DNA from 3 places in the Streptomyces sp. NPDC006134 genome. Region 2 is predicted to be linked to each of the others. Evidence: riboswitches for the same ligand, from Rfam matches in the RefSeq annotation. Region 2 holds a riboswitch; each other region holds the start of a gene.
What was found. Region 2 has a riboswitch for thiamine pyrophosphate ahead of thiC (phosphomethylpyrimidine synthase ThiC). Riboswitches for the same ligand answer to the same signal wherever they lie in the genome.
Positions count from the first base shown of each region.

Region 1 (9,549 bases), on a different contig from region 2:
ACCACAACATCGGCGACCCGTGGAAGGAGCAGCGCTACTCCTACCAGGAGGAGCCCGGGGACGGCCCCGAGCTCTGACCTCCCGCCTCAGGGGTTCACCCGTCGCGCAGCTTCTTCAGCCGCTCCACGTCCGCCGCGTGCCCCTCCTTGCCGCCGGGCGTCTCGATGACCAGCGGTACGCCGGCGGTGGCGGGGTGCGTCATCAGCGCGCGGAACGGGTCCTCGCCGATGTGGCCGGCGCCGATGTTCGCGTGCCGGTCCTTGTGGGCGCCGGCCACGTCCTTGGAGTCGTTGGCATGGATCAGCTTCAGCCGTCCCTCGCCGACGGTGTCCACCAGCAGATCGAGAGTCTGGTGCATCCCGCTCGGGCCGGTCAGATCGTGCCCGGCGGCGAAGATGTGGCAGGTGTCCAGGCAGACGCCCAGCTTCGGATGGGCGTCCAGCGCCTCGAAGTACGGCCCGAAGTCCCAGGTGCGCGAGCAGAGCGAGGAGCCCTGCCCCGCCGTCGACTCCAGCAGCAGGAACGGGTCGTCGTCGTGGGTCAGCTCGTCCAGCAGCGGCAGCAGGTGCTCCCGCACCTGCCGCAGCGCCACGGACCGCTCCCGCCCGCCGGTCGCGCTCCCGGTGTGCACGACCACGCCGAGCGCGCCGATCTCCCGGCCGCGCCGCAGTGAGTGCCGCAGCGACTCCACCGACCGCTCCACGGTCGCCCCGGTGTGCGAACCGAAGTTGATCAGATACGGCGCGTGGACGTACGCCGGGATCGACTCCGCCGCGCAGGCCGCCCGGAACTCCTCGTCCTGCCGCGGATTGCCGGCCGGCGTGGCCCAGCCGCGCGGGTTGGCGACGAAGACCTGCACGGCCTCCGCCCGCAGGTCACGGGCGTACGGCAGGCCCACGGAGTGCAGGCCTCCGGCGACGGGGACGTGGGCGCCGACGGGGTTGCGGGCGCGGGCGGGGGAGACCGAGGGGGAGGGGGCGGGGCGTTCACTCTTCACCCCTTCAGGGTGGCACGGACCCGGACCGATCCCGTCCGGGGTCCCGGAGCGCTCCCATCCGGGGTCCGGAGCGCTCCGGACCGCGGAGCTCGTCCGTGGTCCCGGAGCCGTCCCGGCCGGCGGGCCTCGTCCGTGGTCCCGGAGCCGCCCCGGCCGGCGGGTCCCGCCCGTGATCCGGGCCGCCCCGGTCAGCGGATCTTGAGGGTGATCCTCGATCCCTTGGGCGCCGTCTCGCCGCCCTCCACCGACTGGCTCTTGACGGTGTCGCCGAACAGCCCGAGCAGGCCGCGGTCCTCCTCGACCTCGAAGCCGGCGGCCTCCAGCTTCCGCCGGGCGTCGTCGACGCCGTCGCCCACCACGTCCGGGACCTCGACCATCTCCGGGCCCTTGGACAGGGTCAGCGTCACGGTGTCGCCCGCGGCCACCCGGCGCCCCTCGCCGGGCGACTGCCGGGCGACCTGGCCCTTGTCGTGCTCGGAGGTGACCTGGTCGGTGGCGATCCGGACCTTCAGGCCGGCCTCCTCCAGGGCGGTCTTCGCGTCGTCCAGGTCCTCGCCGGTGACGTCCGGCACCTCCACCGGGCGGCCCTTGCTGACGGTGAGCGCGACCGCCGCGCCCGCGCGCATCCGGGTGCCCGTCGCCGGGTCGGTGGAGACCACGAAGCCCTTGGGGACGTCCTCGCTGAACGCGCGCGTGACCATGCCGGGCTCCAGGCCCTCCTGCCGGAGCACGGAGCGGGCCTTGTCCAGCCGGTAACCCGCCAGATCGGGCAGTTCCACGAACGCGGGTCCGTCGGAGATGGTGAGCGACACCGCGTCGTTGCCGCGGATGCGGGCGCCCGGCCCGGGATCGGTGCCGATGACCGCGCCGCGCTCGACCGTGTCGCTGTGGGCGTGCCGGACCGTGCCGACCTCCAGGCCGGCCTCCTCCAGCCGGTCCCGGGCCTGCGCCTCGGTCTTCTCCAGCAGCGGCGGCACCTTGGTGAACTGGCCGGAGTTGATGTACCACACGCCCGTGCCGACACCGAGCACGAGCAGCACGGCGGCGACGATCGCGAGGGGGCCGCGCCGGACGGCGGGGCGGCGGCGCGGGGCCGCGGTCGCGGGCGGGGGCTCCAGCCGGCTCGTGCGCTGGACCCCGTCCGCCGCGGCCCCGTCCGGCCCGGCGTCCCCGTCGTCCTCGCCGACGGGCAGCGGCCGGGGCACGGTCAGGGCGCGGGGGATCACGCTGGTGCGGTCCTCGGCGTTGTCGTGCTCCGCGGCCAGCGCCTGCGGCGGCACCGCGTCCAGCTGCTCGGCGGTGAGCGTCCCGCGCGCCCGGCGGGTCAGCGCCAGCAGCGCGACGGCGTCGTGCGGCCGGACCTGCGGGGTGCGGGCGGTCGCGGAGGCGACCAGCTCGTCCAGCTCGTACGGCATCCCCGGCACGGCGGCCGACGGCGGCGGCACGTCCTCGTGGAGGTGCCGGTAGAGCACCTGGGCGGGGGAGTCGCCGTCGTGCGGCTTGGCGCCGGTCAGCATCTCGTACAGGACGACACCGCACGCGTACACGTCGACCCGCGGGTCGGCGGTGCCCTGCTCGATCTGTTCGGGCGCCAGGTAGGAGACGGTGCCGAGGACGGCCCCGGTGGTGTTCGTCACCGTGTCCACGGCGCGGACCAGCCCGAAGTCGGCCACCTTGACCCGGCCGTCGTCCCCTATGAGGACGTTCTCCGGCTTCATGTCCCGGTGCACGAACCCCGCGCGGTGGGCGGCGCCCAGCGCGGCCAGCACCGGCTCCAGGATGTCCAGCGCGGCCCGCGGCTGGAGCGCCCCGCGCTCGCGCAGCACGTCGCGCAGGGTGCACCCGGAGACGTACTCCATGGCCAGGTAGACGTACGCCCCGTCGGTGCCCTGGTCGAAGACCTGGACGACGTTGGGGTGGGCGAGCCGGGCCACCGACTTGGCCTCGCGGATGAACCGCTCGACGAACGAGGCGTCGGCCGCGAGCGTCGGGTGCATCACCTTCAGCGCGAGCACGCGGTCCAGGCGGGTGTCCACGGCCCGGTAGACCGTGGCCATCCCGCCGACCGCGATCCGCGCGTCGACGCGGTACCGGCCGTCGAGCACCTGCCCGACCAGAGGGTCCTGAAGGGTCGTGTCCACGCAGGCGAGTCTACGAGCCGCCGCCGACACCGCTCACCGCCGCAGCGGCGGCCGGGCGCACCGCGGCGCACCGGTGACCGCCGCCGCCCTAGAATGCGGGCCGCTCCGGATCCAGCCGGGCCAGCCCCTCCGACGGCGAGGACGCCTCGGCGAAGTGGCGCCGGGGGATGCGCCCCGCCCGCCGGGCCAGCCGGCCCGCCTCCACCGCGTGCCGCATCGCCTCCGCCATCAGTACCGGCTCCTGCGCCCGCGTCACGGCCGAGGCGAGCATCACACCCGCGCACCCCAGCTCCATCGCCAGGGCCGCGTCCGATGCCGTGCCCGCACCCGCGTCCAGGATCACCGGCACGCGCGCGTGCTCCACGATCAGCTGGAAGTTGTGCGGGTTGCGGATGCCGAGCCCGGAGCCGATCGGCGACCCGAGCGGCATGATCGCCGCGCAGCCGACGTCCTCCAGCTTCCGCGCCAGCACGGGGTCGTCGTTGGTGTACGGCAGCACCGTGAACCCGTCGTCGACCAGTGTCTCGGCCGCCTCCAGCAGCTCGACGGGGTCGGGCAGCAGGGTGCGCTCGTCGGCGATGACCTCCAGCTTGACCAGGTCGGTGCCGAGGGCCTCGCGCGCGAGGCGGGCGGTCAGCACCGCCTCGCCGGCCGTGAAACAGCCGGCCGTGTTCGGCAGCACCCGGATGCCGAGCCTGTCCAGCACCGACAGCACCGAGCCGTGCACCGAGGGGTTTACGCGCCGCATCGCGACCGTCGTCAGCTCCGTGCCGGAGGCGACCAGCGCCCGCTCCAGCACGTCGAGGCTGGGCGCCCCGCCCGTGCCCATGATCAGGCGGGAGGTGAAGGTCGTCCCGCCGAGGACGAAGGGATCGTCGGCCATGGGTTCAGCCTCCTTGGACGGCGGTGAGGACTTCGACGCGGTCGCCGTCGGACAGGGCCGTGGCGGGCCACTGCGCGCGCGGGACGACGGTCTCGTTCAGGGCGGCGGCCACTCCGGACGGCGCCTGGGTGAGGGTCCTCACCAGGGCGTCGAGGGCCGTGCCGGGAGCCACCTCGCGCGGCTCCCCGTTGACCAGGACGTTCATGCGGGCTGCTCCGTGAGTGCGGGGGTGGTGGTGAAGCGTGCGGGGGTGAAGGGGCGGGCCTCGGCGGGGAGGTCGCCGGTGGCCAGGACGTGCGCCATGACGTCGCCGGTGACCGGGGTGAGCAGCACGCCGTTGCGGTGGTGGCCGGTGGCCAGCAGCAGGCCCTCCAGGGCGGTCGGGCCGAGCAGCGGCGCGTTGTCCGGAGAGCCGGGGCGCAGGCCCGCGAGGGTCTCCGCCAGCGGCAGCTCGGTGATGCCGGGGACCAGCTCGTGGGCGTCGCGCAGCAGCTCGTACACGCCGCCCGCGGTCACCGTCGTGTCCCAGCCCATCTCCTCGCTGGTCGCTCCGACGACGAGCTCGCCGCTCTCCCGGGGCACCAGGTAGAGGGGGTTGCCGCGCACCACGGCCCGTACCGTCCGGTTCAGCAGCGGCGGCTGCCCGTCCGGCATCGTCAGCCGCACGACCTGCCCCTTCACGGGCCGTACGGGGGGCAGGACGGCGTCCGGGACGCCCGCGAGCCGCCCGCTGAGGCTGCCCGCGGCCAGGACCGTCCGCCCGGCCTCAAGCGCCGTGCCGTCGGCCGTGACCACGCCCGTCGCCCGGTCCCGGACGACGGTGAGCCGCTCGGCCCACGCGCGGTGGAAGACCACGCCCGCCCGCTCGCAGGCGGTCACCAGCGCGGCGGCCAGGCGCCGGGGGTCGATCTGGTGGTCGCCGTCCACCCTGAGCCCCCCGCGCACGCCCGGCGCGAGCATCGGCTCCAGGCGCCGGCACTCGCGCCCCGACAGCCACTCCGACTCCAGGCCCGACCGGAGCTGGAAGGCGTGCAGCTCCCGCAGGTGGGCGCGGTCGTCGGCGTCCAGGGCGACGGCGAGGGTGCCGCAGCGGCGGTAGCCGAGGTCGTGGCCGGTGGCGTCGGCGAGCTCGGCCGCGAACTCCGGGTACCGGCGCGCCGAGGCGACGTTCAGGGCGAGCAGGGTCTGCTCGCCGTAGTGCAGTTCCGTGACGGCGGCCAGCATCCCGGCCGCCACCCGGGCGGCCCCGCCGCCCGGCTCGGGGTCCACGACGGCCGCGGCGAGCCCGCGCTGCGCCGCCCGCCAGGCCGTGACCAGGCCGATGACCCCGCCCCCGACGACCAGGACGTCGGATGTGTCGGACGTACGTGACATGGGCGTCCAGCCCCTCCCTTCGCCGGCATGACCCGGATCAGGTTCGTACGGTCGGAGGCCGCGCAGCCTCCCTCTCAGCCCGGTGCGTCCGGGCTCCCGCGAGTGCTTTACGTTGGCCACCCTAGCCCTTGGTTCTGCGTGTCTGTAAGGGAGCCTCCGTCCATGGCCCGTTCGCTCGAAGGTCTCGTCCTCGCCCCGGTCGCCGATCAGGCGCCGGGCCAGGTGGGCACCCGCACCCGGTTCGCCTACCACGAGAAGGACGGCGAGGTCTGGGCCGAGTACGCGGGCGGCGACGTCGTCCGCGGCTTCCTGACCGGCACGCGCGAGGGCGACCGGCTCGACTTCCGGTACGTGCAGCTCAAGACCGACGGCACCACGTCGTCGGGGCACTGCGTCTCGGCGGTCGTGGAGCTGCCCGACGGGCGGGTGCGGCTGGAGGAGTCCTGGGAGTGGGAGTCGCAGACGGGCAGCGGGACCAGCGTGGTGGAGCAGGTCGCGGAGCACGCGGGCACCGGCGCCGGCTGATGTCCCGTCAGCCGCCCGGACCGCCGCGGGTGTCTATGGTGATCGGGTGAGCGAGCAGACGCAGAACCCGGGAGAGCCGGGACGAACGGAGGAGACGACGGGGGAGACGACGGGGGAGAGGGGCGCGTCCGCGCCGCGCCGCGTGGTCGTGGTGGGCGCCGGCATGGCGGGCGTGCAGACCGCCGCCGCCCTGCGAGAACAGGGCTTCACCGGCACCGTGACGCTGATCGGCGCCGAACCCCACCAGCCCTACGACCGGCCTCCGCTGTCCAAGGCGATCCTGCTCGGCACGGCCGAGGGCTCCGCCTTCGACCTCGACTTCGAGGCGCTCGGCATCGAGCTGAGGCTGGGCTGCGAGGCCCTGGGCCTGCGCCCCGGGGCACACGTCCTGGACACCTCCGCCGGGCCCGTGCCGTACGACGTCCTCGTCCTGGCCACCGGCGCCGAACCGGTGCGGCTGCCGGGCGCCGAGGGCGTTCCCGGCGTGCATCTGCTGCGCACCCTGGACGACGCCGAACGGCTGCGCCCGGTCCTCGCCCGGCAGCACGACGTCGTGGTCGTCGGCGCGGGCTGGATCGGCGCCGAGTTCGCCACGGCCGCGCGCGAGGCGGGCTGCGCGGTGACCGTCGTGGAGGCCGCCGGCCGTCCGCTCGCCGGGGCGCTGCCCGCCGAGGTGGCCGCGCCGATGACGGCCTGGTACGCCGAGGCCGGCGCCGAACTGCGCACCCACGCGCGCGTGGAGCGCGTCGAGCCCGGCGCGGTGGTCCTCGACGACGGGACACGGCTGCCCGCGGGCGCCGTCGTCGTCGGCATCGGCGCCCGGCCCGCCACCGCCTGGCTCGCCGGCTCGGGCGTCACGCTCGGCGCGCACGGCGAGGTCGTGGCCGACGACCGCCTGCGCACCTCCGTACCGGACGTCTACGCCGTCGGTGACTGCGCCTCCTTCCCGTCGGCCCGCTACGGCACGCGCCTGATGGTCCACCACTGGGACAACGCCCTGCAGGGGCCGCGCACGGTGGCCGCGGACATCGTGAGCGGGGCCGCGGCGGCCTACGACCCGGTGCCGTACTTCTGGTCCGAGCAGTTCGGCCGCTTCGTCCAGTACGCCGGCCACCACGCCGCGGCCGACACCACCCTGTGGCGCGGCGACCCGTCCGGGCCCGCCTGGACCGTGTGCTGGCTGCGGGAGAACCGGCTGGTCGCCCTGCTGGCGGTGGGGCGCCCCCGGGACCTGGCCCAGGGCAGACGGCTGATCGAGGCCGGGACACCCATGGACCCGGTGCTGCTGGAGGACCCGGCCCGGCCGCCGAAGTCGGCCACCGCCTGACGCCGGGAGGCGGCCGGGCGCCTTTCGCCGGGCCGGGCGGGGCGGGGTCCGGTTTCCCACTGTCGGTGCCGGATGGCAGGCTGGAGGCGTGACCGAGATTGACGCAAAGATCGATGCTCTCGTGCCCGCCTGGCTCACCCTGCCCGACATCGCCGAGATGCTCGGTGTCGAGGTGACCCGCGTGCGGCAGCTGGTGAAGGACGGCCAGCTCATCGCCGTACGCCGCGGTGAGAACCGCGCGCTGCACGTCCCCGCGGACTTCATCGACGGGGACAAGGTCGTCAAGGGCCTGTCCGGGACCCTGACGCTTCTGCGGGACGACGGCTTCACGGTCGAGGAGATGCTGGAGTGGCTCTTCACGCCCGACCCGACCCTGCCCGGCACCCCCGCGCAGGCGCTGCGTGAGAACCGCGGCACGGAGGTGAAGCGCCGGGCCCAGGCGCTCGCCGTCTGACCCGGCGCACCGTCCGGCCCGCGGGCCGCGGCCGGCCGGGGTCACGCCCCGTCGGCCCGCGGCTCGCAGGCCACCGGCCGACGGGAGCCCCCGGCCGTGACCGGCCACGGGAACACCCCGCCGGCCGGGCCCGCCGGGGGAGCCCGCACGCCGCCCGCGACGGGGTGCCTCCGTCGCCACCGGCACCCGGGGGAGACTCGTCGCCACCGGCATCCGGGGATCACCCGTACGCCCGTCGCGACGGGTGATCCCCGCACCACCCGTTCGACAGGAATCCCCGAGCCACTCGCCAAGGGGGATTCCCGCGCCACTCAATCGACGGGGATTCCCGAGCCGCCCGCGACGGGAATTCCCGTACGCCACCGACTCCGGGGGGACACCCGCATGCCCGGCACCGCCGCCACCACCACCACCGCACGCGCCCGCCTCGCCGACGCCCGGCTCTACCTCTGCACGGACGCCCGCACCCGCCAGGGCGACCTGCCCGAGTTCCTGGACGCGGTGCTGGCCGGCGGCGTCGACATCGTGCAGCTGCGCGACAAGGGCATGGAGGCGGCCGAGGAGCTGGAGCACCTGGAGGTCTTCGCCGACGCCTGCGCCCGGCACGGCAAGCTGCTCGCGGTCAACGACCGCGCCGACGTCGCCCACGCCGCCCGCGCCGACGTCCTCCACCTCGGCCAGGGCGACCTGCCCGTGCCCGCCGCCCGCGCCATCCTCGGCGACGACGTGCTCATCGGCCGCTCCACCCACGCCGAGTCCGAGGCCGCCGCGGCCGCCGTCCAGGAAGGCGTGGACTACTTCTGCACCGGTCCGTGCTGGCCGACCCCCACCAAGCCCGGCCGCCACGCGCCCGGCCTGGACCTCGTCCGCCACACCGCCGCGCTCGGCACCGAGCGCCCCTGGTTCGCCATCGGCGGCATCGACCTCGGCAACCTCGACGAGGTCCTCCAGGCGGGCGCCCGGCGCGTCGTCGTCGTCCGCGCGATCACCGAGGCCGACGACCCGGGCGCGGCGGCGGCCGAGTTCGCGAAGCGGCTGCGGCAGGCGTAGCGGCCGTGGCGGTGGCGGCCACGGCGGTGTGGCGGCCGCGGCAGGTGCGGCGGCCGGCCGGTGGCGAGGGCCCGTTCGCGGCGGACTGTCCAAGGAGTGGACAACAAGTCGGCATATCGGGCAAATCATGGGCCTCCGGTTGGGGGACCGACGCCCCCTGGCTAACCTGCCCGTATGGCCCTCGGAACCGCATCCACCAGGACTGATCGCGCACGGACCGTGCGCGACATCCTCGCCGCCGGCAAGACGACGTACTCGTTCGAGTTCTCGGCGCCGAAGACCCCCAAGGGGCAGAAGAACCTGTGGAGCGCGCTGCGGAGGGTCGAGGCGGTCGCCCCCGACTTCGTCTCCGTGACCTACGGAGCCGGCGGCTCCACCCGGGCGGGCACGGTCAAGGAGACCCAGCAGATCGTCGCCGACACCACCCTGACGCCGGTCGCCCACCTCACCGCCGTCAACCACTCCATCGCGGAGCTGCGCAACATCATCGGCCAGTACGCCGACGCCGGGATCCGCAACATGCTGGCCGTGCGCGGCGACCCGCCCGGCGACCCGATGGGCGAGTGGGTCCCGCACCCGCGGGGCCTGACCTACGCGGCCGAACTCGTCCGCCTCATCAAGGAGTCCGGCGACTTCTGCGTGGGCGTGGCCGCCTTCCCGGAGATGCACCCGCGCTCCGCCGACTGGGACGCGGACGTCGCGCACTTCGTCGACAAGTGCCGGGCCGGCGCCGACTACGCGATCACGCAGATGTTCTTCCAGCCGGAGTCCTACCTCCGGCTGCGCGACAAGGTCGCC
Region 1 is NZ_JBEXTV010000016.1:120,250-129,798, forward strand. Features, by position in the region: gene ABZ340_RS13435 (sulfite oxidase-like oxidoreductase) at 1-77, shown strand, start outside; gene ABZ340_RS13440 (deoxyribonuclease IV) at 95-997, opposite strand; gene pknB (Stk1 family PASTA domain-containing Ser/Thr kinase) at 1,186-3,138, opposite strand; gene ABZ340_RS13450 (thiazole synthase) at 3,227-4,021, opposite strand; gene thiS (sulfur carrier protein ThiS) at 4,026-4,226, opposite strand; gene thiO (glycine oxidase ThiO) at 4,223-5,395, opposite strand; TPP riboswitch at 5,393-5,505, opposite strand; gene ABZ340_RS13465 (hypothetical protein) at 5,558-5,920, shown strand; gene ABZ340_RS13470 (FAD-dependent oxidoreductase) at 6,084-7,247, shown strand; gene ABZ340_RS13475 (Rv2175c family DNA-binding protein) at 7,336-7,701, shown strand; gene thiE (thiamine phosphate synthase) at 8,086-8,751, shown strand; gene metF (methylenetetrahydrofolate reductase [NAD(P)H]) at 8,926-9,549, shown strand, end outside.
Region 1: linked by a shared signal. The riboswitch ahead of thiO (glycine oxidase ThiO) and the one ahead of thiC (phosphomethylpyrimidine synthase ThiC) in region 2 are both predicted to bind thiamine pyrophosphate.

Region 2 (9,549 bases):
TCGGCCCGCAGGGAGGCGATCGCCGCCTCCTGCGCGAGCTGGCTCACCCCGAACGGCACCGCCGTCTTGCGCAGCGCCGCCGCCACCGGCTCGTGGGCGATCGCGAAGCCGACCCGCAGCCCGGCCAGACCGTAGGCCTTGGAGAAGGTCCGCAGGACGCAGACGTTGGGCCGCTCACGGTAGAGCTCGACACCGTCGGGCACCTCGGGGTCGCGGATGAACTCGCGGTAGGCCTCGTCGAGCACCACCAGCACATCGCCGGGCACCCGGTCGAGGAACCGCTCCAGCTCGGCCCGCCGCACCACCGTGCCGGTCGGGTTGTTCGGGTTGCAGACGAAGATCAGCCGGGTGCGGTCGGTGACGGCGTCGGCCATGGCGTCCAGGTCGTGCACGTCCCCCGGCGTCAGCGGCACCTGCACCGACCGCGCACCGCTGATCTGCGTGATGATCGGGTACGCCTCGAAGGACCGCCAGGCGTAGATCACCTCGTCCCCGGGGCCGGACGTCGCCTGGATCAGCTGCTGCGCCACACCGACCGAGCCGGTGCCGGTGGCCAGGTGGGAGACGGGGACCCCGAACCGCTCGGACAACTCGTCCGCCAGGCCCGTACAGGCCATGTCGGGGTAACGGTTGAAGGAGCAGGCCGCGGCCGTCACGGTCTCCATCACGCCCGGCAGCGGCGGGTAGGGGTTCTCGTTGGAGGACAGCTTGTAGGCCACCGGACCGCCGGCCGCGGCGGGCTTGCCCGGCTTGTAGGTGGGGATTCCCTCCAGCTCCGTGCGCAGCTTCGGGCTCGTCTCGCTCACCGCAGTCCTCCTCGTGACCACCACCGGCATCGAATACTCCTCACCCTATGAGGATTCAAGGCCGGTGCGTAGAGGTGCGCGGCCCACCGGCGGCTCCTGCGGACACGGCGCCGGCTTCCCCACCAGACCCTCCGATCACCTCGGCATCAGAGGCATCCGCTCACGGCCGCTCACGGCAGCTCACGGCGGGGGTGCACGACCCGGGGGCGCGCCACACATATATCTATGCGCCGGTAGCTCACGCCGTGGCGCGCATCCCCCGTGAAGGTGAGTTGAGCCCTCTTCACACCATCGGCGACTTGCCAGGCCCGTACACGGCGGCACGTCACGTACTGACTCAAGAACGGCCAACCGCCTTTGTTTCAGAGGTAGTTAACCTCTTTCGATCATGCAGAAACGTACCTGTCAATGCGCGCATATGCGTCCGCCCTACCCTGTCGCATGAGCCCTACTATCGGCTCGCCATGACAGCAGCAGGGAAGCACCAGGTGAGCCGCGCGGAAACCTCACGCCGAGGCAGCCGGCCGGGCCGGGCAGGCATCAGAGATGTGGCTGCCGCCGCCGGCGTCTCCATCACGACCGTCTCCGACGCCCTCAACGGCAAGGGCCGGCTCCCGGACGCCACCCGCCGCCATGTCCGCGAGGTCGCCGACCGGCTGGGCTACCGCCCCTCAGCCGCCGCCCGTACGCTCCGCACCGGCAAGTCGGGCCTCATCGGCCTGACCGTCACGACGTACGGGGATGAACCTTTCACCTTCACCGAATTCGCCTACTTCGCCGAGATGGCGCGCGCCGCCACCTCCGCCGCGCTCGCCCGCGGCTACGCGCTCGTCATCCTGCCCGCGACCTCCCGCCACGACGTCTGGTCCAACGTCGCCCTGGACGGCACGGTCGTCATCGACCCCTCCGACCAGGACCCGGTCGTCAGCGAGCTGGTCCGCCAGGGTCTGCCGGTCGTCTCCGACGGCCGCCCGGCGGGCTCCCTCCCGGTCACCGCCTGGGTCGACAACGACCACGAGGCCGCCGTCCTCGACATCCTCGACCATCTGGCCGCCGCCGGCGCCCGCCGCATCGGCCTCCTCACCGGCACCACGACCGACACGTACACCCACCTGTCGACCACCGCGTACCTGCGCTGGTGCGAGCGCGTCGGCCAGGACCCCGTCTACGAGGCCTATCCGGCGCACGACCCCTGCGCGGGCGCGGTCGCCGCCGACCGGCTGCTCGCCCGCCCCGACCGCCCCGACGCCGTCTACGGTCTGTTCGACCCCAACGGCACCGATCTGCTCGCCGCCGCCCGCCGCTACGGCCTGCGCGTCCCCGACGACCTGCTGCTGGTCTGCTGCAGCGAGTCCACGGTGTACGCCAGTACCGAGCCGCCCATCACGACCCTGTCGCTGAAGCCGCGCCGCATCGGCACGGCGGTGGTACAGCTGCTCATCGACGCCATCGAGGGCGTCCATACGGAGCGGCCGGTCGAGCAGGTCATACCGACCGAGCTGATCGTGCGCACGTCGTCGCAGCGCCGCGCGCCGCGCACGACGGTCAGCCCGCCCCGGTCGTCCGAGGGGAAGTAGAAGGACGCCACGAGCCGCGCGGGCGGGCCCCAGGCCCTCTCCGCGCGGCGGGGTGGCACGGACAGCGCCCGGCGGGCAGGCGCGGAAGACACGGCACGCAGGGACGGAGAGCGGGGCGCGGCCGGTCACGGGACAGCCGAAGCCCGCCCCAATCGGGGCGAAAGCCGCAGCGAACCGGAGTCTTGCTCCGATTCACCACCCCGGGGTCATCACATGGCGCGACCCGCATTCCTATGATGGGCCCACGACACCGCGGGCCGCTGCGACCAGGCAGTCCGAAGCGGTGCAGATGCGGCGCGATGGTGGAGGGGTCGATGACTCAGGGGGCCGGTCAGGGACCCGAGGTGGAGCGGACGGCGACGTTGCGCGACTTCCGCGTGCCCGCATACGTCCACGAGACCGCTCCGTACCTCCACGGCACGCACCCGGGCGACGCCGTTCCGCCCCACGAGGATCCCCACCCCGACGGGTACACGCCCACCGAGCGCGACCTGCCGGTGATCAACCCCGGCGACACGCCGCAGGTGTCCGCCGACCCCGCGTCCGCCCCGGCCTCGCAGCCCGCGGCGGGCCCCGGTCCGCTGTACGTCGTCGGTGACGTGCACGGTTATCTCGACGAGCTGGTGGCCGCCCTGCAGGACAAGGGCCTCATCGACGCCGCCGGGCACTGGTGCGCCGGCACCGCCCGGCTGTGGTTCCTCGGCGACTTCACCGACCGCGGCCCGGACGGCATCGGCGTCATCGACCTCGTCATGCGGCTGTCCGCCGAGGCCGCCGCGGCCGGCGGCTACTGCAAGGCGCTCATGGGCAACCACGAGCTGCTGCTTCTCGGCGCCAAGCGGTTCGGCGACACGCCCGTCAACTCCGGCGCGGGCACCGCCACCTTCCAGGCGGCCTGGCTGCTCAACGGCGGCCAGAAGACCGACATGGACCGCCTCCAGGACCACCACCTGCAGTGGATGGCCCGTCTCGACGCCCTGGAGGAGGTCGACGGCCACCTGCTGGTCCACTCCGACACCACCGCCTACCTCGACTACGGCCGCTCCATCGAAGAGGTCAACGACACCGTCCACGAGACGCTCACCCGCAACGACGCGGACGAGGTGTGGGACCTGTTCCGCAAGTTCACCAAGCGGTTCTCCTTCCGTGACGAGGGCGGCGCCGACGCGGTCCGCTCTCTGCTGGACGTGTACGGCGGCACCCGCATCGTCCACGGGCACAGCCCCATCCCCTACCTGCTGGGCGAGGTCGGCTCCGAGGACGGCGAGGACGGCTCCGGCCCCGTGGTCGAAGGACCGCACGTGTACGCCGACGGGCTCGCCATCGCGATGGACGGCGGCGTGACGATGGCCGGGAAGCTGCTGGTCCAGCAACTCCCGCTCGACGACTGACCGTTCACCGGCAGACCTTTTTCCGACGGCGTCCGCGCAGGCCGGCACGGATTTTTCCGTGGAGGCCGGCCTCCATTTTCCGTAAACCCCCTGTCACCGTGTGCCGTCACCGCTCTACCATCGGCTTATCCGTAGCAGGCTCCCCTCCGTTTCTGCCCGACGGTTCGTCAGCATGCCGAGCCACAAGCCCTACGGAGCATCGGGGGATGCACATGAACAGCGTTCCGCAGCAGCTGTTGAGCGAGGACCGGCACGAGTACGAGCGGATCCTCGACGAGGCGCTGCGCCTGGCACCACACCGCCCGGAGCTGTCCGCCGCCGGACAGCGGCTCAACCTCGAACAACTGCGCGCGATGGCGCTCAGCGCCACCGCACTCATCACGGCCGCCGCCGCGACCGAGTACCAGCACTACGTCAAGGTCCGCGAAGAGCTCCGCCATCCGGCGACGCCGGTCCCCACGACGTCCGCCCGTGAATCCGGCTCCCCCGGCCCGGGAGCGCGGACGACGGGATTCGCCGCCACCGTGGAGGAGGCCGCCGAGACCGCAGGCGCGGGCGCCGTCGCCGTCGTCGCGGTGCTGGCGCCCGTGCTCGCCGGGACCGCCGCGGTGATCTTCCTGCTCGTGGGGTACGTCCTGCGCATGCTCGACCCGAAGCAGGCGTTCGCCCGGACGATGCTCACCACCGGGTGGGTGTTCGGCGCCGTCACCGCGGTCGCGATCCTCGTCGCCGCCGTCGGGCTGCTGGTCACCGCCCTGCGCAACCGCCCCTTCGCCGAAGCCGGGCCGTACCGGGAGACGAGCCGGGAGGTGGCCGAGGCCAGGGACGCCTGGCGTGACGCCCTGGTGGAGCGCGGCATCCTGCCGTTCCTGCGCGACGCCCTCGCCGATCCGGGCACGACGGGCACGCTGCCGCATACGGCACCGTCCGCGCCGGCCGGCCGTATGCCGGTCCTCGGCTACGACCGGCCCGGCTTCACCAGCCCCGACGACAGCCCGGCCACGGAGCACCGTCCTAGCTTCACGAGCCCGGACTACACCAGTCCGGACTTCGGCGGCCCGGAACACCGGCCGGAGTAGCCGAGAGGCCGGCACCAGCCCGCCCCAGGGGTCCGCGGGGGTGACCCCGTCGGGCGGGACCTGCCGGGCGGACGGGGCGGAGGACAGAGGGCGAGCCGGGCGGCCGGCCCCCTCGTCGCTCCGTCACTCCGCCCCGTGCCGGTGACGCGAGGTCAGTCCGCGATCGGCAGGTAGACGCGGTTGCCCGCGGCCGCGAACTCCTTCGCCTTCTGGGCCATGCCTTCCTCGATCTCGGCCTGGCTGTCGCCGTGCCGGCGGCGGATGTCCTGCGAGATCTTCATGCTGCAGAACTTCGGGCCGCACATCGAGCAGAAGTGGGCCGTCTTGGCGGGCTCGGCCGGCAGCGTCTCGTCGTGGAACTCCCGTGCCGTGTCCGGGTCGAGGGCCAGGTTGAACTGGTCCTCCCACCGGAACTCGAAGCGGGCGTCGGACAGCGCGTCGTCCCACTCCTGCGCGCCCGGGTGTCCCTTGGCGAGGTCGGCCGCGTGAGCAGCGATCTTGTAGGTGATGACGCCGGTCTTGACGTCGTCACGGTTGGGGAGGCCCAGGTGCTCCTTCGGCGTGACGTAGCAGAGCATGGCCGTGCCCCACCAGGCGATCATCGCGGCACCGATGCCGGAGGTGATGTGGTCGTACGCCGGGGCGATGTCCGTCGTCAGCGGGCCGAGCGTATAGAACGGGGCTTCATCGCAGATCTCCTGCTGAAGGTCGATGTTCTCCTTGATCTTGTGCATCGGGACGTGGCCCGGGCCCTCGATCATGGTCTGAACGTTGAAACGCTTCGCGATCCGGTTGAGTTCCCCGAGCGTCCGCAACTCCGCGAACTGCGCCTCGTCGTTGGCGTCCGCGATCGAGCCCGGCCTGAGGCCGTCACCGAGGGAGTACGTCACGTCGTAGGCGGCGAGGATCTCGCAGAGCTCCTCGAAGTTCTCGTACAGGAACGACTCCTTGTGGTGCGCCAGGCACCACGCCGCCATGATCGAGCCGCCGCGCGAGACGATTCCGGTCTTGCGGTTCGCCGTCAGCGGCACGTACGCCAGGCGCACACCCGCGTGGACCGTCATGTAGTCCACGCCCTGTTCGGCCTGTTCGATGACCGTGTCCTTGTAGATCTCCCAGGTCAGCTCCTCGGCCTTGCCGTCTACCTTCTCCAGGGCCTGGTAGAGCGGCACGGTGCCGATGGGGACGGGGGAGTTGCGCAGCACCCACTCGCGCGTGGTGTGGATGTTGCGCCCGGTGGACAGGTCCATGACCGTGTCGGCGCCCCAGCGGGTCGCCCAGGTCATCTTCTCGACCTCCTCCTCGATGGAGGAGGTCACGGCGGAGTTGCCGATGTTGGCGTTGACCTTCACCAGGAACCGCTTGCCGATGATCATCGGCTCGATCTCCGGGTGGTTGACGTTCGCGGGCAGAACCGCCCGCCCCGCGGCGATCTCCTCGCGGACCACCTCGGGTGACACGTTCTCCCGGATGGCCACATACTCCATCTCGGGCGTGATCTCACCCCGGCGCGCGTACGCGAGTTGTGTCACGGCCTGGCCGTCCCGTCCGCGCCGCGGCTGGCGCGGGCGTCCGGGGAAGACCGCGTCGAGGTTGCGCAGGCCGCCACGCGGTGACGTGTGCTTGATCCCGTCGTCCTCGGGACGGACGGGACGGCCCGCGTACTCCTCCGTGTCGCCGCGGGCGATGATCCAGTTCTCCCGCAGCGGCGGCAGGCCCCTGCGGACGTCCGTGTCCACGAGGGGATCGGTGTACGGGCCCGATGTGTCGTACAGCGTGACGGACTGCCCGTTGGTGAGGTGCACCTGACGGACCGGCACCCGCAGGTCGGGGCGTGAGCCCTCGATGTACGCCTTGTGCCAGCCGATGGACTTCCCGGCCTCCGTGGACTCCCCGTCGGCGGAGTTCTGCGTGGAGGCAGGCGTGCGTGCGTCCTTGATGGTCATGAGACCTACTCCCTACGCCGGCATTACCCGGTAACAGGTTCGGCGGTCGACGCAGCGGTGTCCGTCCGCCGACGTTCCGTGGGAAACATCACCCGACTTCGGTGACGTTTCATGTGAAACGTCGCTGGGACGGAGGTCAGCGCCCTCTCAGCCCGGTGCTCCGAGCTCCCGCGTGTACAAAGGTGCCTCCACGCTAGCGTCCCTTCGGGCGCGGTGACCAGAGGGCCCCCCGGGTTCTTGCGATGATCGGTCGGTGACCACGACGCAGCAGCCCTCCTATCCTCCACCCGATCCGTCCCACGGCCCCGGCGCCGGCAGCGGCCCCGGTGCGAGAGACGGACACGGCCACGGGTCCGGGGGCGGTCATGGGCACGGGTCCGGGGGCGGTCATGGGCACGGGCCCGGGGGCGGTCATGGGCACGGGCCCGGGGGCGGTCATGGGCACGGGCCCGGGGGCGGTCATGGGCACGGCCATGGGCATGGGCACAGCCATGGCCCGGCGACGCCGGTCTCCCGGCATCTGCGCAAGGTCATCGCGGCGGTCCTCATCCCGTTCGCCGCGGCGGTGCTTGTCGGGCTCGCGGTGCTGTGGCCGGGCGGTGCGCCGCCGCACGAACGCACCGGCGTCGGCTTCGACCGTCAGACGCAGCAGGCCACGGTCACCCGGGTGACCGAGGTGAGCTGCAAGGACGTCAACGCCTCGGCCGTCCCCCCGACCGGCGACACCTCCACCGCCGAGGGCTCCTCCGCGGTGCAGCAGGCGAACGGGACCTGCAAGAAGGCGACGATCCGGGTCGACACCGGCAAGGACAAGGGCCGCACGTTCACCGAGATCGTGCAGCCCGACCAGTCACGGCAACTGCACCAGGGCCAGGGGGTCGTGGTCGCCTACGAGCCCTCGGCGCCGAGGGACCTGCAGTACTCGGTCGCCGACATCAACCGGCGCATGCCGATGGCGCTGCTGGCCGGCATCTTCGCGCTCGCCGTCGTGGCCGTCGGGCGGCTGCGGGGCGTCATGGCGCTGGTCGCGCTGGCCATCAGCTTCCTGGTGCTGAACTTCTTCATCCTGCCCGCGATCCTGCAGGGCTCGAACCCGCTGCTCGTGGCGGTGGTGGGGTCGAGTGCGATCATGCTGATCGCCCTGTACCTGTGTCACGGGCTGTCGGCCCGTACGTCCGTGGCGGTGCTCGGCACCCTGATCTCGCTGCTGCTGATCGGTGTCCTGGGGTCGCTGTTCATCGGCTGGGCCGCGCTCTCCGGCAACACGGACGACAACACCGGTCTGATCCACGGTCTGTACCCGTCCATCGACATGAGCGGCCTGCTGCTGGCCGGGGTCATCATCGGCTCGCTCGGCGTCCTCGACGACGTGACGGTCACCCAGACGTCGGCGGTGTGGGAGCTGCACGAGGCCAATCCGTCGATGGGCTGGCGCGGGCTGTACCGCGCGGGCATCCGCATCGGCCGCGACCACATCGCGTCCGTCGTCAACACGCTCGTCCTCGCCTACGCGGGCGCGGCGCTGCCGCTGCTGCTGCTGTTCTCGATCGCGCAGAGCAGCGTGGGGACCGTCGCCAACAGCGAGCTCGTCGCGGAGGAGATCGTCCGCACTCTGGTCGGCTCCATCGGCCTGGTGGCGTCGGTGCCGGTCACCACGGCCCTGGCGGCCCTGGTGGTCTCGGCCGACCGCCCCGGGCGCGAAGCGTCGGCGCCGGGTACCGGCCCCGTCCCGGCTCGGGGGGGACGAGGCCGGCGCCGCAAGCGCTGACGCCGATCCGGCGAAGCGTTACGCCACCACCGTCGAGGCTGCCGTAACGCTTCAGCCGGCGCTCTGTTCCTCCGCCAGGATGCGGTCGAGCGCTTCGTCGAGGTGGGCGTCGAAGTCGGCGAGCGCGCCCTCCTGCCCCAGCGGCACCAGTTTGTCGGTGCGGTCGAGGAAGGCCACGAGCGGTGCCGACGAGGCACGGAACAGCGCCTGGTCGCTACCGACCTGAAGCCTGATCAGCACCTCGCCCAGCGCCTCCGGTTCCACGGGCGTGATGCGCACATCGCCCTCACCGCACGGGCGGCCCACTCCGTCGATCAGCAACTCACGTCCGAAGGCCCAGGTCACCGGGGCATCACCAGGCAGATGAAACGTCAGCCGCACGGCATAGGGATCACAGGCCTCGTAGCGCAGCTCCACCGGGATACGGAAAGAAAGCTCCTCGGACACGAGAAAGCTCATCATGACCTCTGCCTGTACGGACTCGCGCATCATGTACCCCGTCGTTCGCCGTCGACTGGCCGGGAATCAAACCTCTGACACTGCTGGCATCTTGCTGAACGTACACACCAGATCACAAGGAGTGAGTTTTCAGATACTGATAGAGATCGCCAGCGACCCCAGGCGGCGCCCCACCTCGTGCTGGAGCTGCTGCACGGCGGGCAGCAGCCGGTCGGCATGCTGCGCGGGCAGGGAGATGGCCATCGTCGCCGCCGTGGTGCCCAGGGTGATGGGGATCGCCGCGCAGACCGTCCCGAGCGCGTACTCCTGGCGTTCGACGACCGGTTCCATCCGCCGTGTGCGTTCCAGCCGTTTCAGCAGACTGTGGTCGTCACCCACCGTGTACGGCGTGACCGGCTGGACCGGGTAGCGGTCGAGATGGTCGCGGCGTGCTTCCTCGTCCAGCTGCGCCAGCAGGCACTGCCCGATGGCGTGCGCGTGCCCGGTCTCGCGGAAGTCGGCCCATTCCTCGACCGCCGGGTTC
Region 2 is NZ_JBEXTV010000026.1:95,069-104,617, forward strand. Features, by position in the region: gene hisC (histidinol-phosphate transaminase) at 1-806, opposite strand, end outside; gene ABZ340_RS18955 (LacI family DNA-binding transcriptional regulator) at 1,271-2,383, shown strand; gene ABZ340_RS18960 (metallophosphoesterase) at 2,683-3,774, shown strand; gene ABZ340_RS18965 (hypothetical protein) at 3,981-4,853, shown strand; gene thiC (phosphomethylpyrimidine synthase ThiC) at 5,006-6,799, opposite strand; TPP riboswitch at 6,792-6,981, opposite strand; gene ABZ340_RS18975 (YibE/F family protein) at 7,053-8,567, shown strand; gene ABZ340_RS18980 (SsgA family sporulation/cell division regulator) at 8,619-9,056, opposite strand; gene ABZ340_RS18985 (IclR family transcriptional regulator C-terminal domain-containing protein) at 9,156-9,549, opposite strand, start outside.

Region 3 (9,549 bases), on a different contig from region 2:
CTCCGGCACCGGCACCTTGCCCCAGGCCGTGTCCGCGGCCTGCCCGGCGACGGTCGCCCCGACGACGTTCTCGAAGCCGAGGAAGCGGGCCACGAACGCGTCCGCGGGCCGCTGCCACACGTCGAGCGGCGTCCCGGACTGGGCGATCCGCCCGTCCCGCATCACCACGACCCGGTCGGCGAGCGCGAACGCCTCGCCCTGGTCGTGCGTCACCGCGAGCACCGTGGTGCCCAGCCGGCCGAACAGTTCCCGCAGTTCGACGACGAGCCGCTCCCGCAGGGAGCGGTCGAGCTGCCCGAGCGGCTCGTCCAGCATCAGCAGCCGCGGCCGGGGCGCCAGCGCGCGGGCGAGGGCCACCCGCTGCTGCTCCCCGCCCGACAGCGCGGCCACCGCCCGGCGCGCGGCTCCCGGCAGTCCGACCAGCTCCAGCAACTCCCGTACCCGCTCGTGCCGTTCGGCGCGCGGCACGCCGTGCATGCGCAGCCCGAAGGCGACGTTGCCGCCCACGTCCCGCTGCGGGAAGAGCTGGTGGTCCTGGAACATCAGTCCCACCTCGCGCCGGTGCGCGGGCACGCCCGCCTGGTCCCGCCCGCCGAGCAGCACCGCCCCGCCGTCCAGGGGCTGGAGTCCGGCGACGGCCCGCAGCAGCGTCGACTTGCCGCTGCCGCTCGGCCCGAGCACGCACACCGTCTCGTGTTCGGCGACATCGAGGTCGACGGCGTCCAGCACGGTCCGTCCGCCGAAGCGGACGGTCGCGCCCCGAAGGCTGAGCAGCATCCCTAGAACTCCCCGGTCCGGTCGGTCCGCAGCCGCTCCAGCACCAGCAGCGCCACCGCGCACACCACCATCAGAATCGTCGACAGGGCCATCGCCTGCCCGTAGTTCGTCTCGCCCGGCCGTCCCAGCAGCCGCGCCACCGCGACCGGCAGCGTCGGGTTGTCGGGCCGCGCGATGAACACGGTCGCCCCGAACTCGCCCAGCGACACCGCGAACGCGAACCCGGCCGCGACCAGCAGCGCCCGCCGCACCAGCGGCAGGTCGACCTCCCGCCACACCCGCCACGGCGACGCGCCCAGCACCGCGGCGGCCTCCCGCAGCCGGGCGTCCACCGCCCGCAGCACCGGCAGCATGGTCCGTACGACGAAGGGGACGCCGACCAGCGCCTGCGCGAGCGGCACCAGGATCCACGAGCTCCTGAGGTCCAGCGGGGGTTCGTCCAGCGCGATCAGGAACCCGAAGCCGACGGTCACCGCGGACACCCCGAGCGGCAGCATCAGCAGCGCGTCGAACCCGCGCACCAGGCGGCCCGCGTCCCGCCGGGTGAGCGCGGTCGCGGCGAGGCCGCCGATCACCACGGCGAGGGCGGTGGCGGCGACGGCGTACTGGAGGGAGGCGCCGATCGCCTCGATCGGCGGGACCAGGAAGGTGCCGCCGTCCGCGCTGGTCAGCGCCCGGTAGTAGCCGAAGCCGGGCGCGTCCAGCGACCGCTCGACCAGCACGGCGAGCGGCAGCACCAGCAGCACGGCGACGGTCGCGAGGACACCGGCCAGCAGCGCCCACTGTCCCGCCCCGCGCGGCCGGCGCGCCGTCAGGGAGGCGTCCACCAGCCGCAGCGCGGTCTCCCGCCGCCGTACGGACCAGGCGTGGACGGCGAGGATCGCGCCGACCGCGACGAACTGGATCATGGTCAGCACGGCGGCCGTGGACAGGTCGAAGACGTCCGCGGTCTGCCGGTAGATCTCCACCTCCAGGGTGGCGAAGGCGGGCCCGCCGAGGATCTGGACGATGCCGAAGGAGGTGAAGGTGAACAGGAACACCATCAGCGCGGCGGCGGCCACGGCGGGGGCCAGCGCCGGGAGGGTGACCGTCCGCCAGGCGGCCGGTCGCGAGGCGCCCAGCATCCGCGCGGCCTCCTCCTGCCGCGGGTCGAGCTGCGCCCACAGTCCGCCGACGGTGCGGACGACGACGGCGTAGTTGAAGAAGACGTGCGCGAGCAGGATCGCCCACACGGTGGTGTCCAGCCGGACGCCCCACAGCTCGTCCAGCAGCCCGCCCCGTCCGGCCAGCGCGAGGAAGGCGGTCCCGACGACGACCGTCGGCAGCACGAACGGGACGGTCACCACGGCCCGCAGCACCTGCTTGCCGGGGAAGTCCAGGCGGGCGAAGACGTACGCGCCGGGCAGCGCGATCAGCAGCGTCAGCGCGGTGGAGGCCAGGGCCTGCCAGGTGGTGAACCACAGCACGTGCCGGACGCCGGAGTCCGCCAGCACCTGTCCGATCCGCCCGAGGTGCCAGCCGTCGCCGTCCTTCAGCCCGCGCCCGACGATCGCGACGACCGGGTAGGCGAAGAAGACGGCGAAGAACGCGACGGGCACGGCCATGAGCCCGAGCCGCGCCGCGCTCCCCCCGCGCCGGCGGCGTCCGGCTCCTTCGGTCACTTCAGTACGAGCGAGGTCCACGTCTTGACCCACTCGTCGCGGTGTTCGGCGATCTCGTCCGGGTCCAGGGTCTGCGGGTCCTCGGCCTGCGGCCCGTACTTCGTGAACTCCTCCGGCACCTTCGCGTCGTCCCGCACCGGGTGGACGAACATGTTCAGCGGCATGTCCTCCTGGAACCGCTTGCCGATCAGGAAGTCCAGGAGCGCCTTGCCGCCCTCGGGGTTCTTCGCGCCGCTCAGCAGCCCCGCGTACTCCACCTGGCGGAAGCAGGTGCCGGGGACGATGCCCGTGGGGGCGGTGTCCGGCCGGGGGTCGGCGTAGATCACCTCGGCGGGCGGCGAGGAGGCGTACGACACGACCAGCGGCCGGTCGGCCTTGGCCTTCCTGCCGCCGGCGGAACCGGAGAACTCCTCGTTGTAGGCCTCCTCCCAGCCGCCGACGACCTTCACGCCGTTGGCCTTCAGCTTCTTCCAGTAGTCCTGCCAGCCGTCGTCCCCGTAGCGGGCGGCGGTGCCGAGGAGGAAGCCGAGGCCGGGCGAGGAGGTGGCGGCGTTCTCGGTGACCAGGAGGTTCTTGTACCGCGGCTCGGCCAGGTCGTCGAAGGAGGCGGGCGGGGTCAGCTCGTGCTCGTCGAACCACTTCTTGTCGTAGTTGACGCAGATGTCGCCGGTGTCGACGGCCGTGACCCGGTGCTTGTCCTGGTCGGCCCGGTACTCCGGCTTCACCCGGTCCGCGTCCTTCGGCTCGTACGGCTGGAACAGCCCGTTGTCGAGCGCGCGCGACAGCAGGGTGTTGTCGACGCCGAAGAAGACGTCGCCCTGCGGGTTGTCCTTGGTCAGGATCGCCTTGTTGACGGCCTGCCCGGCGTCGCCGTCCTCCAGGACCCTTACTTTGTAGCCGGAGCTCTTCTCGAAGGCGGCGATGACGTCCTTCGACGCGGCCCACGAGTCGTGGCTGACCAGGGTCACGGTCCTGGAGCCGCCGGACGCCTCGTCGCCGCCGCCGGACGACCCGCACGCGGACAGCGTGACCAGGCCGAGCCCGACGGCCAGCACGGTGGCCTTCTTGGTGATGCTCACTGATGTCCTCCTGGGTGACCAGGAAGAGACGCGGCCCCGCCCGGGACCCTCGGAGGGTGTCCCGGGCGGGGCGCAACAGCTCGAGTGGTGACCGATCTCCCTACCCAGAATGACCTGGGCCAGGTTCGGAGGGTCTGCGGCCGGTGCCGCACTCTCAGCGCTGTGGCGCTCCCCTGTCGGAATATGCAGATGTTCTTACGGACGAGTGTGAAGTTGTTCTTACGACGGTCAGATTACCGTTCGCTCGCGGCGAGCTGTCCGCACGCCCCGTCGATCTCCTGTCCACGGGTGTCCCGGATGGTCACCGGCACACCGTGGGCGGCGATCGCCTCCACGAACGCCTTCTCGTCCTCGGGCCGCGAGGCGGTCCACTTCGAGCCCGGCGTCGGGTTGAGCGGGATGAGGTTGACGTGCACGGGCCTGCCCTTGAGCAGCCGCCCGAGCCGGTCGCCGCGCCACGCCTGGTCGTTGATGTCCCGGATCAGCGCGTACTCGATGGACAGCCGCCGCCCGGACTTCGCGGCGTACTCGAACCCGGCGTCCAGCACCTCGCGCACCTTCCACCGCGTGTTCACGGGGACGAGGGTGTCGCGCAGCTCGTCGTCGGGCGCGTGCAGCGAGATCGCCAGGCGGCACTTGAAGCCTTCGTCGGCGAAGCGGTGGATGGCCGGGACCAGGCCCACCGTCGAGACGGTGATCCCGCGCTGCGACAGCCCGAGCCCGTCCGGCTCGGGGTCGGTGAGCCGGCGGATGGCCCCGACGACCCGGTTGTAGTTGGCGAGCGGCTCGCCCATGCCCATGAAGACGATGTTGGACAGCCGGGCCGGACCGCCCGGCACCTCGCCGTCCCTGAGGGCCCGCATGCCGTCCACGATCTGGTGCACGATCTCCGCGGTGGACAGGTTCCGGTCCAGGCCGGCCTGCCCGGTGGCGCAGAACGGGCAGTTCATGCCGCACCCGGCCTGCGAGCTGATGCACATGGTCACCCGGTCCGGGTACCGCATGAGGACGGACTCCACGAGCGTCCCGTCGAACAGGCGCCACAGCGTCTTGCGCGTGGTGCCCTGGTCGGTCGACAGGTGCCGCACCACGGTCATCAGCTCCGGCAGCAGCGCCTCCTGGAGCTTGCCGCGGGAGCCGGCCGGGATGTCGGTCCACTGCTCCGGGTCGTGCGCGTACCGCGCGAAGTAGTGCTGCGAGAGCTGCTTGGCGCGAAACGGCTTCTCGCCGATCGCGGCGACGGCCTCCTTGCGCTCGGCGGGCGTGAGGTCGGCAAGGTGCCGCGGCGGCTTCTTGGCTCCGCGCGGGGCGACGAAAGTGAGTTCTCCGGGCTTAGGCATGGCTCTACCAGTGTCGCAGACATACGAAGCGGGGCCCGCCGCCCTGTGGACGACGGGCCCCGCACCGAGGAATCCGCAGGTCAGCCGGCCCCCACGAAGGCCACCAGCAGCAGCCACACCACCGGAGCCGTCGGCAGCAGCGAGTCCAGGCGGTCCATGATGCCGCCGTGGCCCGGCAGCAGCGACCCCATGTCCTTGATGCCCAGGTCCCGCTTGATCATCGACTCTCCGAGGTCGCCGAGCGTGGCGCTGGCCGCGACCGCGAGGCCGAGCAGCAGGCCCTGCCACCAGGAGCCGTCGTCGATGAGGAACTGCATGCACAGCGCGCCCGCGGCCATCGCGAACGCGACGGCCCCGAGCAGGCCCTCGCGGGTCTTGCCGGGGCTGATGCGGGGCGCGAGCTTCTTGCGGCCGAAGCGCCAGCCGACGGCGTAGGCGCCGGTGTCGCTGACGACCGTCAGCAGCAGGAACGTCAGGACGCGGAAGGGGCCGTCGTCCGCCGTCAGCATCAGGGCGACGAACGTGGCCAGGAACGGCACGTAGAAGGCGGCGAAGACGCCCGCCGTGACGTCCTTCAGGTAGTTCTCGGGCGGTTCCGTCATGCGCCAGACCAGCACCGCCAGCGCGGTCAGCGCCATCGCCACCCAGGCGGCCTCGGGGCCGCGCACGTAACCGGCGACGACCATGGCCGCACCGCCGACGGCGAGCGGGACGAGGGGCGCCTTGATGCCCTTGCGCTCGTCCAGCCGCTTGGTCAGCTCCCACAGGCCGACCACGACGGCGACGGCGATCACGCCGACGAAGACGGCCTTGACGATGAACAGCGACGCGACGATCACCGCTCCGAGCCCGACCCCGACCCCTATCGCGGCACCCAGGTCGCGCCCCGCGCTCTTCTTCTGCGGCGCGGGTGCCGGCTGCGGGGCGTCGGGCATGGGCTCCGGATTCTGCGGCACGGCCCCCGAGGGCGGTGCCTGCGGCGTGTCGTGAGGCCGCGGCTGCGGCGTGTCGTACAGGTCCGTCCGCGGCGGCCCGTACGGTCCCGGCTGCGGCGTTCCGTACGGTCCCGGCTGCGGCTGCGGCGTCTCGTCGCGGAACAAGGGGCCGCTCAGCCGAGCGGCCCCCCGGTCGTCATCCTGGTCTCCGCCGTGTTCGGGTACGTCGGGCACGATGGGCATGGGGCGAGTCTGCTGCGCTTGGTGCGCATCGTACGCGGGACCCGCCGGGGCTGCCCCCTGGGCATGCCCCCGGTCGGTGGGCCCCCAGTACCCGGCTTGCGGCGGCGCCCCCCAGGAAGAGTCGTTCATCAGACCTCGAGCAGCTCCGCTTCCTTGTGCTTCAGGAGCTCGTCCACCTGGGCGACGTACTTGGCGGTGGTGTCGTCGAGCTCCTTCTCCGCACGGCGGCCCTCGTCCTCGCCGACCTCGCCGTCCTTGACCAGCTTGTCGATGGCGTCCTTGGCCTTGCGGCGCACGGAGCGGATCGAGACCTTGGCGTCCTCGCCCTTGCTCTTGGCGACCTTGATGTACTCGCGGCGGCGCTCCTCGGTCAGCTCGGGGAACACCACGCGGATGATGTTGCCGTCGTTGCTCGGGTTGACGCCCAGGTCGGAGTCGCGGATCGCCTGCTCGATGTTGCGCAGGGCGCTCTTGTCGAACGGCGTCACCACGGCCATGCGCGGCTCGGGCACGGAGAACGAGGCCAGCTGGTTGATCGGCGTCGGCGCGCCGTAGTAGTCGGCCACGATCTTGTTGAACATCGCCGGGTGCGCACGGCCCGTGCGGATCGCGGCGAAGTCCTCCTTGGCGACCACGACGGCCTTCTCCATCTTCTCCTCGGCCTCGAGGAGGGTCTCTTCGATCACCACTTGCTCCTGCGTGTCTTGAGTAGGCCCGGCTGCGGTTCCTTGCGGGGGCGGCGGCCGGCTGCGTCGCGTCTTCTTCCTGCACGGTTCCCGACCGGCAGGACATTGTCCATCCCCCGGCCCGGCTCCGTCCCGTCCGTCCCTCGTACAGGTGGTGCGGACAGGCGCGGCCCCGGCCGGGGCGGGTCCGGGGTCAGTCCCGGCTGCCCTCGTCGCCCACCAGCGTGCCGATCTTCTCACCCTTGACGGCGCGGGCGATATTGCCCTCCTTCAAGAGCTCGAAGACCACGATCGGGAGCCTGTTGTCGCGGCAGAGGGTGATGGCGGTGGCGTCGGCGACCTTCAGGTCGCGGGTGATGACCTCGCCGTAGCCGAGCGCGTCGAACTTGACCGCGCCGGGGTTGGTCTTCGGGTCGGAGTCGTAGACCCCGTCGACGCCGTTCTTGCCCATCAGCAGTGCCTCGGCGTCGATCTCCAGGGCGCGCTGGGCGGCGGTGGTGTCGGTGGAGAAGTACGGCATGCCCATGCCCGCACCGAAGATGACGACGCGGCCCTTCTCCAGGTGGCGCACGGCGCGCAGCGGGATGTACGGCTCGGCGACCTGGCCCATGGTGATGGCGGTCTGCACGCGGCAGTCGACGCCTTCCTTCTCCAGGAAGTCCTGGAGGGCGAGGCAGTTCATGACGGTGCCGAGCATGCCCATGTAGTCGGAGCGGGCGCGGTCCATGCCACGTACCTGGAGCTCCGCGCCGCGGAAGAAGTTGCCGCCGCCGATGACGATCGCGATCTGCGCGCCGTCCCGGACGACGGCCGCGATCTCGCGGGCGATGGCGTGCACCACGTCGGGGTCGACGCCCAGGCCGCCGCCGCCGGAGAAGGCCTCTCCGGACAGCTTCAGCAGAAACCGGCCGCGTACTTTGCCGTCGTCGCTCTTGTCGGCCTTGGTGGTCATGGAGATCCCGCCTCTGTTACGTGTTGCACATGCGAAGAAGGCCATTGCCGGTGGGTGGTTCGCATCCCATGCGCGGCAATGGCCTCCTCGTCAGATCTGCTGTCGTCCGCCGCCCGCGTGTGCGGATCGGCCTACGCGAACGCGCAGACGACTGCTGTCGACCCTACCGGGGTCGCGTGTCCGTCGCGGTGCGGACTCAGATGCCGACCTTGATGCGCGCGAAGCGCTTCAGGGTGACACCGGCCTCGTCCAGGACCTTCTGGACGGACTTCTTGTTGTCCAGCGCGTACGGCTGGCCGAGCAGCGTGGCGTCCTTGAAGAAGCCGTTGAGGCGACCCTCGACGATCTTCGGCAGGGCGGCCTCGGGCTTGCCCTCGGCGCGGGTGGTCTCCTCGGCGATGCGGCGCTCGGCCTCGACGACCTCGGCCGGGACGTCCTCCTTGGAGAGGTACTTCGGCGCGAAGGCGGCGATGTGCTGGGCGACGCCCTTGGCGACCTCGGCGTTCGGCTTATCCAGCTCGACGAGGACACCGATCTGCGGGGGCAGGTCGGGCATCGTGCGGTGCATGTAGGCGAGGACGAAACCGTCGGCGAACTGCGCGAAGCGGTCCAGGACGATCTTCTCGCCGAGGTTGGCGTTGGCCTCGTCCACGAACGCCTGGACGGTCTTGCCGGGCTCGATCTCGGAGCCGAGCAGCGCCTCGATGTCGGCCGGGGAGGTCTTGGCGACGTGCTCGGCGATGGCCTGGGCCACGGCCTGGAACTTGTCACCCTTGGCGACGAAGTCCGTCTCGCACTTCAGCTCGACGAGGACACCGGAGGAGTTGTCGTCGGCGATGATCGAGACGACGGCACCGTTCTCGGCGGAACGGCCCTCGCGCTTGGCGACGCCCTTCTGGCCCTTGATGCGGAGCGCCTCGACGGCCTTCTCGACGTTGCCCTCGGCCTCGTCCAGCGCCTTCTTGCAGTCCATCATGCCGGCGCCGGTGAGCTCACGAAGCTTCTTGACGTCGGCGGCGGTGTAGTTCGCCATGAGTCTGTGAATCTTTCTCGAAGTCTGGAAGATCGAAGATCTGCGGGATGCGCGGTCCATGGAGCCGGACCACGCTGTCCTTCCGCTGACCTACGGGTGAACGGCGGGAGCGGTGAGGGCACCTCCCCCGCCCCAGGGGCGAGGGAGGATCATGTCACCGCTCCCGCCGTCACCACTGACGCTGACGGGTCGGTCAGGCCTGCTCGGCCTCGGCGGCCGGAGCCTCGGCAGCCGGGGCCTCGGCGGGAGCGGCCTCGGCCGGCTTCTCGGCCTCGGCGTCCTTCTTCTCACCCTCGAGCAGGTCGCGCTCCCACTCGGCGAGCGGCTCGCCCGCGGCCTTGTCACCCTTGCCGGCCTCGGCGACGCCGGAGCGGGCCATCAGGCCCTCGGCGACGGCGTCGGCGATCACGCGGGTGAGCAGGGTGACGGAGCGGATCGCGTCGTCGTTGCCCGGGATCTTGTAGTCGACCTCGTCGGGGTCGCAGTTGGTGTCGAGGATCGCGACGACCGGGATGTTCAGCTTCCGGGCCTCGCCGACGGCGATGTGCTCCTTCTTGGTGTCCACGATCCAGACGGCGCTGGGCACCTTCTGCATCTCGCGGATACCGCCGAGGGTCTTCTCCAGCTTGGCCTTCTCGCGCGAGAGGACCAGGAGCTCCTTCTTGGTCAGACCGGAGGACGCGACGTCCTCGAAGTCGATCTGCTCCAGCTCCTTCAGGCGCTGCAGACGCTTGTAGACGGTCGAGAAGTTGGTGAGCATGCCGCCCAGCCAGCGCTGGTTGACGTAGGGCATGCCGACGCGGGTGGCCTGCTCGGCGATGGCCTCCTGCGCCTGCTTCTTCG
Region 3 is NZ_JBEXTV010000009.1:158,363-167,911, reverse strand. Features, by position in the region: gene ABZ340_RS08735 (ABC transporter ATP-binding protein) at 1-777, opposite strand, end outside; gene ABZ340_RS08730 (iron ABC transporter permease) at 780-2,459, opposite strand; gene ABZ340_RS08725 (thiamine ABC transporter substrate-binding protein) at 2,435-3,517, opposite strand; TPP riboswitch at 3,597-3,702, opposite strand; gene rlmN (23S rRNA (adenine(2503)-C(2))-methyltransferase RlmN) at 3,751-4,857, opposite strand; gene ABZ340_RS08715 (phosphatidate cytidylyltransferase) at 4,938-6,164, opposite strand; gene frr (ribosome recycling factor) at 6,164-6,721, opposite strand; gene pyrH (UMP kinase) at 6,915-7,673, opposite strand; gene tsf (translation elongation factor Ts) at 7,870-8,706, opposite strand; gene rpsB (30S ribosomal protein S2) at 8,900-9,549, opposite strand, start outside.
Region 3: linked by a shared signal. The riboswitch ahead of ABZ340_RS08725 (thiamine ABC transporter substrate-binding protein) and the one ahead of thiC (phosphomethylpyrimidine synthase ThiC) in region 2 are both predicted to bind thiamine pyrophosphate.